DNA from 2 places in the Viridibacterium curvum genome. Region 1 is predicted to be linked to the other one. Evidence: predicted binding sites of a transcription regulator. Region 1 holds the regulator's gene; the other holds the start of a gene.

Region 1 (7,204 bases):
CCGCCGTACTGCTCGTGCCCAATGCGTTGCGCTGGCTGCTGTCGCGTTTCCTGCGTCGCTCGGTGCCCTCTCTCAAGGTTATCGCCCACTCGGAAGTGCCTGAAACTCGCACGATCCGCGTCACGGGCGTCATAGGAGGCTGAAGATGGTGAACGTGCGCAAATTCGTGGGCAAAACGGCGCGTGAAGCGCTTGCGGCACTCAAGGCAGAGCTGGGCGCCGACGCGGTCGTGCTGTCAAACCGCTCCGTGCCTGGTGGTGTTGAAATCGTCGCGTTGCCGCCCGAGGCCATGGGCGAACTCAACGCCACGGTGCGACAGGCCCGCGAGCCGCAAACCCATCAGCCAGCGCCGCAAGCTGCGCCATTCGTCAACGGCCAGCCTGCCGGCAGCGGCAAGGGTGGTGCCAGTGCAGGCAATGGCAAGCGCATCGGTGAGCAGATTGCTGCCGAACTTGCGCGACGCAGCCAGCCCCAGCCGGCGGGTCCGCGCCCGGTATTCCGTTCCGGCATTGACGCGCCGGATCATGACGCTGACACGGGGGGGCGCCAGATGGTGCGTCCTTTCACGCCGCCCCGCGTCCGGTCCGACGGCAGTCCACTCAATTACCCAGGCAGTCAGTCAAATGCGGGGGCTGACCATGCGGATGTGAGCAGCACACCGCAGCGCCGTCCCGCCGAACACGCGTCACAGCCTGCCCAACCCGAACAGGAAGAGTCCCGCGTGCGCGGCCTGGAGGCCGCCAACGCGGCCCTGATGCACGAACTTGCATCCATCAAGGGCATGCTTGAGCGTCAGCTCGCCGGCTTTGCATGGAGCGAGATATCGCGAACCGCGCCGACCCGCACGCAGATGATGAGCGAGTTGCTTGAAGCGGGATTCTCGGCGCAGCTCACCCACCAACTCACGCAAGGTCTGGCAGGAGGCAGCGATCTCAACGAAGCCCGCAACCAGGTGCGCCAGCTCATCGCCCGCGACCTGCAGTTGCAGGACGCAGAAGCCGACATCATCGACCGCGGCGGCGTCTACGCGCTGGTCGGCCCAACCGGGGTAGGGAAGACAACCACCACCGCCAAGCTCGCTGCCCGCTGCGTGGTGCGCCACGGGGCCGACCGCCTGGCCCTGATCACCACCGACGGCTACCGGATCGGCGCCCACGAACAGCTGCGCATCTATGGCCGCATTCTCGGCGTGCCGGTGCATGTGGTGCGCGACGCCAGCGACCTGCGTTCCACCCTGCAAGAGCTGCGCAAGAAGCACATGGTCCTCATCGATACCGTAGGCATGAGCCAGCGCGACAAAATGGTTGGCGAGCAAGCGGCCATGCTCAACTCCGTCGGCAAGATCGCCCGCATCCTGTGCCTCAACGCCACCGTGCGCGGCGACACCATGGATGACGTCATCCGCGCCTACGTCTCGCCCGACACCGCCGGCTGCATCTTCACCAAGCTCGACGAAGCCAACAGCATCGCCCCCGCGCTGGATGTCTCCATCCGCCACGCCCTGCCCATGCTCTATATCGCCAACGGCCAGCGCGTGCCGGAAGACCTGCACCTGCCCAATCGCAATTATTTGTTGCACCGTGCCCTGCGGGAGATCCCTGCCGATTCCCCGTGGAAGCTCGACCGCAGCGAAGCTGGCCTGCTCATGGCCGCACCCCGCCTCTCGACGGGCGAAGGGGGCAATGCGGGGCTGTGACGGGGGACGACCATGCCTCAAGTTTTTCTCTTGCCGGGCCGTAAGCAACCAGATGGGCGGCTCCCGTGGTTGCCCCCGCGCAGACCGTCAGAGTCAGCCGGACAGAAACGCAAACTGGAAAGCGAATTGGGCAACAACACCGGTCTTTTTCCACAAGGCATGTGTGTCACCTGCAGCGCAGAATGGCTCCATGATGTTGCTGACCATTCACTCAGCGAGTGACCTTTACTGAGCGAGAGCACGATGTATAACGCAGCGGGAACACTCGACAAAGACCAGCTTGTGGCGCGCTATGCCCCCCTGGTCAAACGCATTGCCTACCACCTCATGGCTAAGTTGCCGGCCAGCGTGCAGGTAGAAGACATCATCCAGAACGGCATGCTCGGCCTGCTCGACGCCATCAGCCGTTACGAAGAAGGCCTCGGCGCCCAGTTCGAGACCTACGCCGTGCAACGCATCCGTGGCGCCATGCTCGACGGCCTGCGCGAGAACGACTGGCTGCCGCGAAGCCTGCGCCGCGAGATGCGCCGCATCGAAACCGCCATCCATAACCTCGAACAGGTTCACGGCCGTCAGCCCACCGAGCGCGAACTCGCCGAATCGCTTGGCATGAGCCTCGCTGATTACCAGAAGATGCTGCAGGAAGCCCGCGGCTACCAGCTCGTGTACTTCGAAGACTTCGGCAGCGAAGAAGAAGACGACTACCTCGATCGCCACATCGTCGGCGAGAGCAACGACCCCCTCGACATGCTGGAAGAAGCCGGCATGCGTCAGGTGCTCATCAAGGCCATCGGCGACCTCCCGGACCGCGAAAAGATGGTCATGGGCCTCTACTACGAAGAAGACCTCAACCTGCGTGAAATCGGCGAAGTGATGGGCGTCTCCGAATCCCGCGTCTGCCAGCTGCACAGCCAGGCCATCGCACGCCTGCGCTCGCGCATCGCCAGCGGTCGCGACTCCGCCATGCCCCAGGCAGAGCCCCGCAGCCGACGCGCCTCAGCGGCCTGAGCTGAACCGCCGGGGCCCGCCGCATGGATGTCATCAGCGTTGCCGGACTCCTGCTGGGACTCGTCGCCATCATCGGCGGCCAGCTGCTCGAAGGCGGACACATCGGCTCGCTGATCCAGCCCACTGCATTCATGATCGTTGTCGGCGGCACCTTCGGCGCCGTCATGCTGCAAAGCCCCTGGCGCACCTTCAAGCAGGGCCTCGCGATGACCGTCTGGGTCATCAAGCCGCCTGTACCGCCGCTCGATGATCTCATCGCCCAGGTCGTCAGCTGGAGCCAGATCGCCCGCAAGGAAGGCCTGCTCACACTCGAAAACAAGATGGCTTCGCAGCCTGATCCCTACCTGCGCAAAGCCATGCAGCTACTCGTCGACGGCGTCGAACCCGAGCGCATCCGCGAAGTCATGGAAATCGACATCCACACCTGGGAAGTCGAGATGAAGCAAGCCTCCAAGATCTGGGAAGCCGCCGGCGGCTATGCACCCACCATCGGCATCATCGGCGCCGTCATGGGCCTCATCCACGTCATGGAGAACCTCTCCGACCCCAGCAAGCTCGGCGCTGGCATCGCAGTCGCCTTCGTTGCCACCATCTACGGCGTCGGCTCAGCCAACCTCATCTTCCTCCCAATGGCCAAGAAGCTGCAGGCCAACATCACCCGCCTCGTCGCCGTCCGCGACATGCTGCTCGACGGCATCGTCGCCATCGCCCACGGCGACAACCCGCGCATCATTGAAAGCAGGCTGCAGGGTTACATCGTCTGACGCCTGCTTCGGCGAGTCAGCAATTCACATCGGGTATTCACAAGCTCGTCGGCCAAAGCCCAAGACGGTGGCTTCATCGCATCAACGAGAAATGCTCGATCTTGCAAGGGCCCGTGTATTTGCATTCGCCCAGCAGATAGCGGTAACGGATCGTCACGACTTCGCCAACGCCCGGCCATTGCTTGCGCGGCAATACCGTTTGATAGTCCATGGTTTCCGGCAGGAAGGAGATGACAGCGCCGGGGGCAGGGCACTCGGTGCCTGCTGGCGCGTTGCTTGAACGCACCAGACCCGAAACACGCGGCACTGTGTCTTGGGCACTCTTCACCATGACGGTCAGGTCGCAGATGACCCAATGCCTCTTCTGTGCGAACGCGCATGTGGAGACGCTGAGCATCAACAGCGCGATTAAGGCGCTCGTGCATTTCATGGTGGCGGCTACGTTCAGGAGAAATACCCCGGGTAGAACTTGGGGCATATGCAGTTCCGGTTGTCGATTGGGGGCTCAATGACAGTAAGTGACACATTTTCGAGCAACCGTTCAATGGCCTCCGCCACAGTGACATCAGAAGGTGTCACCTCATAGTTCATGCCGATAGAGAGTCTGATCTTGCCCACCTCGCACCACGCGAAAACCTTATGCCCGTCGATGACGCAGTACCTGGGTTGCTCAATCCAGCGAGTGCCGGGAATCAGCGATGGGAACGCGGCATAGACATCGCCAGGATATGAAACGTCGGGCTCCGGCTGGGGAGGCTGCGTCTCATGCATCACCAGCTTCACGCCAAGATGCGCAAAGAACTCCTGAAGTTCACCTGTGTCTTGATAGGCGTAGCAAACATCCAGCGAGTCACCATCGTTGGCGTGGCCGCCATAGGCACGAAAGAAGCGGAACTTCTGAAGGCGCCTCGCCCAGTTACGCAGTGTTGCCTCGGGATGTGCTTCGAAAAGGTACTGTTGCCAGCGATCCACGTATGTATCCAATTGGCGGGATAGGACGAGTCAGGAAAACAGGGAGCCACTTCTGAGCGGCCACAGCACTTGATCAGGCGATAGACTTGTTGGCACTCCCATGTTTTCTATGGTCCGAAAACATCAGTGATCAACTGAACTAATTGACTCTGGTGGCTTGGGCATACTCCGACCTCCGACGTCCGCCCAAGCGAATAAAGCGTGTCCTCAGCAACTAGTTCCCCGGTAGTACGATCCTGAATGCGCACAGAAACACTTGAAACCTCGCCCTTCCACGGAGTTGAGGTGACTATTGAGTCGCCAAAAACAAGTTCATACCTTGCTGTGGAGCTTTTTTGAATATATTTGTCGGGATTGTCGCACAAGTGTTTTTGTTCGAAGAGGCCTTCTTCTTTATAGTCAAAATTATTTTTTTTATATTCTTTAAATTCTAAAAAAGTCAGCGCTGTAAATTCGCATGAATTATTTCCATGCGTAAGCTTGGCAACAAGTCTATTAAAATTTATGTCTGGTTTTTTACTTGATTCATAGAAAATGGCGAGTCCAGACTGGGTTTTTTGTCCTATGCCGCGAACTGTTCTTTTTCGATTCTTGCAGAGTTTAGATAAATGCAGTGAGTTGTTTGCGTGTCTGTATTCTTCTTCACGATCCTTTTCAGTATTTTTTTCATAATTTAATGTTTTTTTGTCGTGACTTGGGCTGTGTATAACAAAAGGAAGTAATGAAAAAACGAAAGGAATTGAATAGATAATAACTTTTAAGCGCGTGGATTTTGCGTATTTTTTTGCAATTATAGATGACAAAAATAAAATAATTGCAAAAACAACCAAGTGCGTCGAAAAAATGACAATAATTTCAATTGCTATTTTATCTAACATGTGTGTGGATGGGGGTTGGTGTTTTTTTTGCCAGTCAATCGGTGCGCAAAAAAAGTCATTATTAGGTATTTACTTTTTAATGAAAGATAAAATTAAATCCAATGATGAAAATGTAAATATTGATACAAAAATATATAATTTTGTTTTTGTTTTTTCTTTTAGTTCTTCTGCCTTCTTCTCAGATTCTTTGTACTCTTTTATTTCAATTTTTCCGTCATTTCGCAATACGCCTTGTGCGCGAATAAACCCCTTGTTGTTGTTGATAGGAATGACCCAGGCTTTCGCGTTTTCAATCCCATTTTTTTTGGAAAATTCATTTTCTTCGCACAAGCTATAAGCGTCACCTTCGCATTCAATTTTAAACTCCTCTCCTATTTTGTATCCGTTAACAAAATATACATATTTTTTTGAGTCGCTTTCAGTTCTTACGCGGGATGAACTTGAATTGATCTCTACGAGTCCGGGCAGGATTTCAATGACGCCAAGGTCGTGATTGGCATCAATGGCCATGGCCCCTGCATAGGCAGAAACAACAGCGCTGGTTAATATTGTAAATATCCTTCGTTGCAAAATTTCTCCCGTTTTTCTATGGAGATCTCGTGGTGTTGTCCGTTAGGAGTTGGTTTTCTTGGCAATGCCATTGACCACCAGACTAATCAGAAGCCACACCCCACAACATGCCCACGCTGCATTAGTTGCATCTGTTTTTGAAAGCCCGTCGATAACAATCACAAAAGCAAAATTTACGGCGCTAAGCACAGGGGCCGCCGCAATAATCCAAGCGGCTAGACCAGTTGAGCCATTAAGTCTGAGGCGAGCTGAAAACGGTACGGCAAATAATACGATAGGAGAGAGAAGTACCAATAAATCAATTCCACCCGTTTTCCCAACGGGGTTGTCACCAATAAGAATTAAAAATAAAGGCCATGTGATACATCCGAGCGTGCCGGCCAGTATGGTGGATATCGTTGAACGCATAGACGCCGAACTAGATATAGGGCGCCCTAGGCAAACCGGGCGTTATGGGAGGAGAGTGGCCTGCTGCTTGGATTGTGGCGGTATTGCCAAGTGATACAAACAGTTTCAATGCAACGTAACAAGCGGCAAGCCTATTTGCTTTGGCGATTCGGAAGGGTTTCTACTTTGCCGCCGACTGCGCAGCCAGCGCTTCACCCATAGCCTGCAGCGCCTTGGCCGCGGCCTCCATGCTGGCCTTCTGGTCGCCGCTGGCAGCAGCAGCTTCTGCCTGTTTGCCGATCTCTTCCATCTTCTTGTTCATGTCGTCGAGCTTCTGTGTGTCGATCTGAACCTTGCCTTGCGGTGTGTCGATCGAGATGTTGATCGGGGCTTGCTGGGTGGTGTCGGGCGTGCTCATCGAGATGGCTGAGCCGCGCATGCCGACGGCGCCGACGATGCCGGAGATGGCGCCAACGACGACGCCGATGACGATGGCGCAGATGATGAGGACGGCGGTGTAGCCGATGGCTTTGTCTTGGGGTACTTTCATCAGCGGTGCGACGCCGACGTAGAGCACGTAGATGCCGTAGAGCGAGCAGAGGAGGCCGAGCATTGACAGGGCGGGGATGATGCTGAAGATGCCGCCGAGCATGCTGGCCGTCATGCTGAAGGCGACGAGTTTGAATGCGCTGATGGGGTTTTTCTGACCACCGAAGCTGGGGGCGAGTGCGTCGGCGATGAGGCTGACGACGAAGACCATGACCAGGGACAGGACGTAGCTGACGATGAGGTTGGCGATGCCGGCCAGCAGGGGCGTCTTGATCGACATGCCCAGGACCGAGTAGCCGACAAGCGACATGCCGATGAAGGTGGCGATGGCGGGAATGGCGGCCAGGATGACGAGGTATTCGAGGTAGATGGATTTGACG
Region 2 (7,204 bases), 370 kb from region 1:
CCAGCTTTGCTGTCGGTGCAGCGGGGGCTGCAGCGGCAACCGGCTTGCCTTGCGAACTGGCTACTGAATCGAAAAGATCCTGCAGTTCGTCGTTATCGCCGGCACCGTCTGCCGACGCTACAACTTCCAGCTGGGGCTTTGTGGAAGTTTCCGTAATTGAGTCGAACAACGCTTGCAGATCGGCGTTGTCGCCCGCTTCATCTGTCGTTAGCCGCTTGGCCATGGCTACGCTCCTCGTATGCTTTTCAGGTTCGTGGGCAAGCCAGGATCAGGCCGCAGCCTTCTTGTCGAGCTTCTCGAAAATCTTGCCGAGCTTCTCTGACAGCGTCGCCGCGGTGAAAGGCTTGACGATGTAGCCTGAAGCACCTGCCTGCGCAGCTTCAATGATGTTTTCCTTCTTCGCCTCGGCCGTGATCATCAACACGGGCAGATGTTGCAGCTGCGAGTTGGCGCGGATGTTCTTGAGCAGCTCAATGCCCGTCATGTTGGGCATGTTCCAGTCGGTCACGACGAATTCGAAGCCGCCTGCGGCCAGCTTCTGCATGGCCACGACACCGTCTTCCGCCTCGTCGACATTGGTATAGCCGAGCTCTTTGAGCAGGTTGCGCACAATCCGGCGCATCGTGGAAAAGTCATCGACGACAAGAAACTTCATTTTGGGATCCGACATGACTGTTCTCCGGTTAGTCGCGGTTACGAAGGAGGTAGGGGCGCAGCGTATCGGACAAGATATCTGCATCAAATTTGGCTACGTAGGCATCCACACCCACTGACTTGCCCATCGAGCGGTTGGCCTCTGAAGACAGCGATGAGTGCATCACAACAGGAATACCGTCAAAACGCGGGTCGTTCTTGATATTGCGCGTCAACACGTAGCCATCCATTTCAGGCATCTCGGCATCGACGAGGATCATCGTCAGTTCGTCAGCGAGATGGCGCTTCTGCTGGTGCGCGTGATTGGCCATGCCTTCGAGACGCGTCCAGGCCTCCAGCCCGTTCATTGCATGCTTGTGATATACGCCCAGCTTGTCGAGCACTTCGGCAATCTTCTTGCGCGCGACAGCCGAGTCGTCGACGAAGAACACGTTGATATCGCGCGTCTTGTCGATCGGCTGGATTGCGCCAATCGGAGCCTCACCGAAGGTCTGCGCAAGGATGGTCTCGACATCGAGGATGGAAACCAGCTTGCCATCGGGCAGATCGGTGATTGCGGTGATGAATGAATTGGCACCGGCCTGAACGTTGTCTGGCTGGCGCACCTTGTCCCAGTCAACGCGGATGATGCGATCCACCTCGTGCACCAGGAAGCCCAGCGTGCGCTTGCTGTACTCGGTCACCATCATCGAACCACCCAGCGGCTCACCCGGCTTGGCGATGCCGATCACCTTCGCCAGCGACAGCACGGGGATAACATTGCCGCGCAGCGAAATGAGGCCTTCGACGCCGTGGGGCATGTTGGGCGAACGGGTCACGAAGGGGGCTTTCGACACCTCGCGAACCTTGAAGACGTTGATCCCGAAAATTTCGCTCGATCCGAGCGAGAAGAGCAGGATCTCCATGCGGTTGGAGCCCACCAGTTTGGTGCGGGCATCGACCGCTTCGAGCAGATTGTTATCAGCGCGTTCCATGCGTTCCTCTCAACTCAGGCTGCAAGATGGACACTGTCCGGGGCCAGCATCGAACGAATGGCGTCAGCCAGACGGTGCGGCTCGAACTTGGGGACATAGGCATCCACACCCACGGATTTCCCGAGGGTCTGGTTCGACATTGATGACAGCGACGAATGCATCAGCACGGGCACACCGTCGAAGCGCGTGTCGGACTTGATCTTCTTGGTCAGGATGTAGCCATCCATCTCAGGCATCTCGACGTCGGTAAGGACGAGGTGCACCAACTCCCAGACTTTGCGGCCGGTCGTTTCGGCATGGTTGGCCATGCGCTCCAGTTCATCCCAGGCCGCGCGTCCGTTGACCGCTGCCACCCCCCGAACACCCAGAGACGCCAGGGTGCGCTCGATCTGCCGACGAGCGACAGATGAGTCATCCGCGTAGAAAACAGTGAAATCACGGTTGAGCGGCGTGATGTCGCGATAGACCGACTCTTCGTCGTAACCGGAGGTCTCGGAGAGCACCTTCTCGACGTCCAGCATCATGATCAGTTTGTCAGGCTCAATCTCCGTAACCGCCGTGACCAGACCACCCATACGGTTGGTCAGCATGTCTGGTGGCACGCGCATCTGCGACCAGTCCAGGCGCAGAATGGTATCCACACCCTCGACGAGGAAGCCCTGGGTGTGACCGTTGTATTCGGTGACGATCATGATCTCTCGCCTGGCTTCCTGCGTGACGCCACAGTACTTCGAGAGATCGACAACCGGCACCAGTTGGCCACGCAGCGAGACCATGCCTTCGACGCCCGAGGGCATGTCCGGGGCGGCTGTGATCGGCGGCGTTTTCATGACTTCGCGCACCTTGAAGACATTGATGCCGAAGCTCTCTCGACGCCCGGTTCGGGAGTCCAGACCCAGGGTGAACAACAAGATCTCCAGCTTGTTCGTCCCGGCCAGGCGGGTTCTCGCATCAATGTTCTTCAACAGCTCTGACATGGTCATCTCCGGTGTGTGTCGTTCCCGGTGTCAGCGCCACTCTGTGAATCGCGCCAACCCAAGAGGCTTTACGGCTCCCGAATCACAAACTTGAACCCCGGATCTCGCGTGCTCTCGGGCCTTGCTACACAACCGTTTCCGTCCCTCGCCAGAAGCGGGAAAGATCGTCGCAAAGCCAGTCAGGATGAGGGTTCGCGAAGACATGTGCCGCGCCGAGCGAGCCGGCTGCAAGCCAAGGTAAAAAGGTGTGTCAGGCGCGGAAACCGATGCGGAAACCGCCCCAGTGGCGTCCCTGAACATAGACCGGCGCCGAGATGTCGTGCAGGACCTCACCGGTATCACGGCGGTAGGTCTGCACGAGGTAAGGCTGCTCGTGCGCTCCGCAACGGCGCCCGACCGGATCCCCGAAAATGCGCTTGGTTCTGTTATGCACAATATCTACCGCCGGGTCGCCCGTCAGGGGCTTGGTATAGCGGCGGTTATGCGTGGGAAAGTAGCCTCGCCTATCCACTGCGCCTGCATAGACACACTGGGCATGGCGCTCCAGCACAGGCTCCTGGATTGCCGGCAGGATTTCGTCAGTCAGACTGTCAAACCGGGTTTTGTACTTCTGCGGCTGCGTGCCGGGGATCGGGATGTAGTTCTCGTCGAACAGATCTTCGAGCCGGATGCGACCGCTCACTACCGCCTGATCGAGAGCTGCCGACACCGCGCGGGCGGCCGCGACGACGATCTCCGGCATTGCCGCGTGGATGCGCGTGGCATCTTCGCCCTGTGCGCCCAGTTTGAAGACATTGGCAACCTCCAGCATGTTGGCTGCCTGCAGCCGCAACTGGCTGGCGCGCTGCTGTGCCTGCCCGGCAAGATCCTGATTGGTGGCTGCGCCGGCAATCGTCTCGTCGATCAGGGTATTCAGTTGCTCGGCCTCCCTGCCACGTTCGTCCAGAGCCGTCACCACACTGCCCACACAATCCTGTGTCTCGCGAGCGCCCGCCTCGATGCGCTCTAATCGTCCAGCAATTTCATGCACCAGACGCGCCCCTTGGGCCGCCTCCTCCATGCTGCCGGAGATGGCCTCCATAACGGTACGGCTCTCCTGCCGGATGATCTGTATTACGCCACCAATATCGCTGGTCACCCGTGTCGTCCGTTCGGCCAGACCGCGCACCTCGTCAGCCACCACAGCAAATCCGCGCCCCTGCTCGCCCGCCCGCGCAGCCTCGATGGCGGCGTTCAACGCAAGCATGTTGGTCTGGTCGGCGATGGCATGTATCTCGTCGACCGACGCGATGACCCGTTTCACGTGAGCATCCAGCCCGGTCATCATGGCGGCCGAGGCCTCGGCCTGACGCGCCAGCCCCTCCATCTGGCTGACGCTCTGCCGCACAGCCTCGCGCCCCTCGCTGGAAAGTGCCGCCGCGTTACGCGCAATGCCCGCAGCCGTCCGTACCTGCTCCTGCATATGCTGCACTTCAGCGCCCATGCGATGGATGGACTCCGCTGTCTGCACCGCCTGATCACGCTGTTTTGTCGAGCTCGCCATGATCGCATCGGCTCCCTCAAGCACAGCCTTGGCGCGCTCATCGAGCTGGTTGGCGTCGGCCACTGACTTGCCAAAGGCACTCTGCATCGATCCCAGCAAGGTATTGAGCGCTGCGCCCAAACGTCCGGCTGCGTCCTGACCTTCAGGTGCACGGCGCGACAGATCGCCGTCGCGATGTACCGCCTGCAGCAGCCCCAACGCGTTCGTTGGCCCGGCCGCGGCACGCTGGCCTGCCCAGCGCAACGCGAAATAAACGGCTGCTGCAACGCCAGATCCGGCAGCGAACAAACCGGGCCAACCCATGCCGATCAGGGTCAAACTGGCTGCGCACCATAGTGCGGCCACACAGCCAAGCAGTAACGACAACCCGGTCCCGCCCATGTCTCCCCCTTGTCCAATCCCCCGAAGCCTGCAACGGGAATGGTGCTCATTCGAGTGTTATCGGATTCATGGGCAGGAGACTTGAGCCCGCCGTCAGCGCCTGAAAATACAAAGGGTTGCCGCAAGCCCTGCAGCTTGCGGCAACCCCGTGGCAACCGACCGGCGACGCGCGCCGATCGCCTGGATCAGTTGATCGAGAAGAGCTTGGAGAAGTTGGCGATATCCAGCACCTGGCGAACACTACCGCTCACGCCGACGAGCGACACATCGCGGCTTGCCGCCTTGGCCTTATCACGCAACATCAGGAGCATGCCCAGCGCAGAACTGTCGAGATAGGACACCTCGGCCATGTCAACCTTGACCGCGCGAGCTCCCGACTGTTGCAGGAGCTTCTCGACAGCCTCGCGGAATTCACGATGCGCCTTGAAATCGAAGCGCCCCACGAGACGCAGGGTCGCCGCGCTGTCGCTCACTGTCACACTCGTATCCATGCACAACCTCCGTTTGCTTCTGTAAACCCGGTTAACGTCATTTCTCAAACAGCCTTGAGGCCAACCTGAGCTGGCCGCAAAGTCAGCGAATGTTACGCAACTTTTCGGTCAGAAGGCCGGGAATATCCTTCAAGGACGCCACTTCGCTGGCGCCCCCAATCATCGCGGCCTCGCGCGGCATTCCCCACACTACCGAGCTTTTCTCATCCTGGGCAACCGTCCAGGCGCCAGCTTGCTTCATGGCAAGCATACCCTGTGCGCCATCCTTCCCCATGCCCGTCAATAACACCCCCAAAGCCCTGCTTCCCAACAGTTCAGCGGCGGAATTGAACAGTACGTCAACCGAAGGGCGGTGCCTGTTGACCGGGTTGGCGTCCGACAAGCCGCAGACAAAACCGCCACCCGCCGCCTTGCGCAGATACAGATGCGAATGTCCGGGTGCCAGATAAGCGACACCGGAACGAATGCGCTCTCCATCCTCGGCCTCTTTGACCGCCAGCCGCGAGACCGAATCGAGACGTTTGGCAAATGAGGCGGTAAACATCTCGGGCATGTGCTGCACGATCAGGATCGGGGGCATCTCCGCCGGCAAGGGTGAGAGCACCTCCTTGATTGCCTCGGTGCCACCGGTCGAGGCGCCAATCATGATGAAGCGATCGGACAAAGCCCGCCCACTCAAAGCTGTTGCGGGTGACGCTGGCTGACTGGTCGCTGCGCTCTGTTGTCTGGCACTCACGTTGGCAGATCCGTAGGTTGTGGCGATGCTCCGGCGCGCCTGCCAGGCCGCGCGGATCTTCTCGCAGATTTCGTCGGCGGCAGCCTGGATGCCGGTAGCCGTCATGCCTTTTGGCTTCGAAATGAAGTCCACGGCACCCAGCTCCAGAGCCTTGAGGGTGACTTCGGAACCTCGCGCTGTCAGGCTGGAAATCATCACCACCGGCATCGGTCGCAAGCGCATCACCTTGTCAAGAAAATCCAGACCGTCCATGCCCGGCATTTCGACGTCGAGGGTCATCACGTCCGGATTGAGCGCCTTGATGTCCTCGCGCGCCTGCGATGCGCTGGCCGACGCCCCCACGACCTGCATATCAGGCGCGCTATTGATGATTTCGGTGAGCACTGCCCGCATGAGGCCCGAATCATCCACGACAAGCACCTTGATCTTCATTTCATCACCTCCTGCGCCGCGCCTCAGAAGAGCTCCACGTCGCCACCAATCGGTTGCCGCAAACTTGCCGCGTACTCGCGCTCGCGTTGCAACAGGGTTTCATTGCGTAACTGGACAAGTTTCTTGACCATCACGCGGCCCGTCCGGGGGAAGAAGTAGACCTTGCGTGCGTAGATATCCAGCATGTCGTCGGCAACAACACGGATCCTCTCCAACGCGAGAAACCCGCGTACAAAATGCGCATTCTTGTCACCAACCTGTGAGCTGGACAGCGCATCCATGACGCGTGCGCCACCAAATACCTTGGCCTCGAGGTTTTCGCGACGAGCGCCTAGCTTCAGCAGGTGGTTGATCAACACCTCCATCGCGAAGGTGCCATAACGAGCCGAACCGGAATCGAGGCCGCAACTGCCACCTTCAGGCAACATGAAGTGGTTCATGCCGCCAATGTTGAGGCGTGTGTCACGCAGGCAAGCCGAAACGCAGGACCCCAGCACCGTCACGATGCCGAGATTCTCGGTGGTCACGTAATACTCACCGGGCAGGATCTTGGCCGTCTCGCAGCCAAAGACCCGGTCGAAGTAGAGATTCGTAGCGAAGTTAGCAGCGCCCCCCTCAGGGGCGAGCGCCAGTACCTGCTTTCGCATACACGGTTCTTCCCAATGAGCGGAACAGCTTTGCCGCGTGCATGAAGTTCTCGGAGTGCCCGGCGAACAGCAGGCCATCATCACGCAGCAACGGCAAGAACTTCTCGAGAATGGCGTGTTGGGTTGGCTTATCGAAGTAAATCATCACATTGCGACAGAAGATCACGTCGAACTGTCCCTGCAAGGGCCAACGGTTGTCGAGCAGGTTGACGCGCATGAAAGTGATGAGCTTCTGCAGCTCAGGCCGCACGCGCACATGCCCATCCTGCGCACCCGTGCCACGCAGGAAAAATTTCTGCAGGCGCGCTTTCTCCATGCGTTCCACACGGTCCTCTGTGTAGACGCCACGCTCGCCATGCGCAAGCACGT

Evidence for each region. The regulator FliA, encoded in region 1, starts transcription of late flagellar genes. The targets are predictions, from matches to a motif close to CTAAAGTTNNNNNNNNNNNNGCCGNTA.
Region 2: the regulator FliA is predicted to act here: its motif matches at 2,674-2,700, upstream of ABEA02_RS01240 (chemotaxis protein).

What each region holds. Positions count from the first base shown of each region.
Region 1 is NZ_BAABLD010000002.1:394,569-401,772, forward strand. Features, by position in the region: gene flhA (flagellar biosynthesis protein FlhA) at 1-143, shown strand, start outside; gene flhF (flagellar biosynthesis GTPase FlhF) at 146-1,696, shown strand; gene ABEA02_RS03045 (RNA polymerase sigma factor FliA) at 1,940-2,704, shown strand; gene ABEA02_RS03050 (flagellar motor protein) at 2,728-3,468, shown strand; gene ABEA02_RS03055 (hypothetical protein) at 3,542-3,898, opposite strand; gene ABEA02_RS03060 (hypothetical protein) at 3,913-4,440, opposite strand; gene ABEA02_RS03065 (hypothetical protein) at 4,548-5,318, opposite strand; gene ABEA02_RS03070 (hypothetical protein) at 5,388-5,828, opposite strand; gene ABEA02_RS03075 (hypothetical protein) at 5,931-6,296, opposite strand; gene ABEA02_RS03080 (Yip1 family protein) at 6,457-7,204, opposite strand, start outside.
Region 2 is NZ_BAABLD010000002.1:21,563-28,766, reverse strand. Features, by position in the region: gene cheZ (protein phosphatase CheZ) at 1-223, opposite strand, end outside; gene cheY (chemotaxis response regulator CheY) at 269-670, opposite strand; gene ABEA02_RS01245 (chemotaxis protein) at 684-1,628, opposite strand; gene ABEA02_RS01240 (chemotaxis protein) at 1,643-2,605, opposite strand; gene ABEA02_RS01235 (methyl-accepting chemotaxis protein) at 2,856-4,514, opposite strand; gene ABEA02_RS01230 (STAS domain-containing protein) at 4,715-5,020, opposite strand; gene ABEA02_RS01225 (protein-glutamate methylesterase/protein-glutamine glutaminase) at 5,103-6,188, opposite strand; gene cheD (chemoreceptor glutamine deamidase CheD) at 6,212-6,835, opposite strand; gene ABEA02_RS01215 (CheR family methyltransferase) at 6,804-7,204, opposite strand, start outside.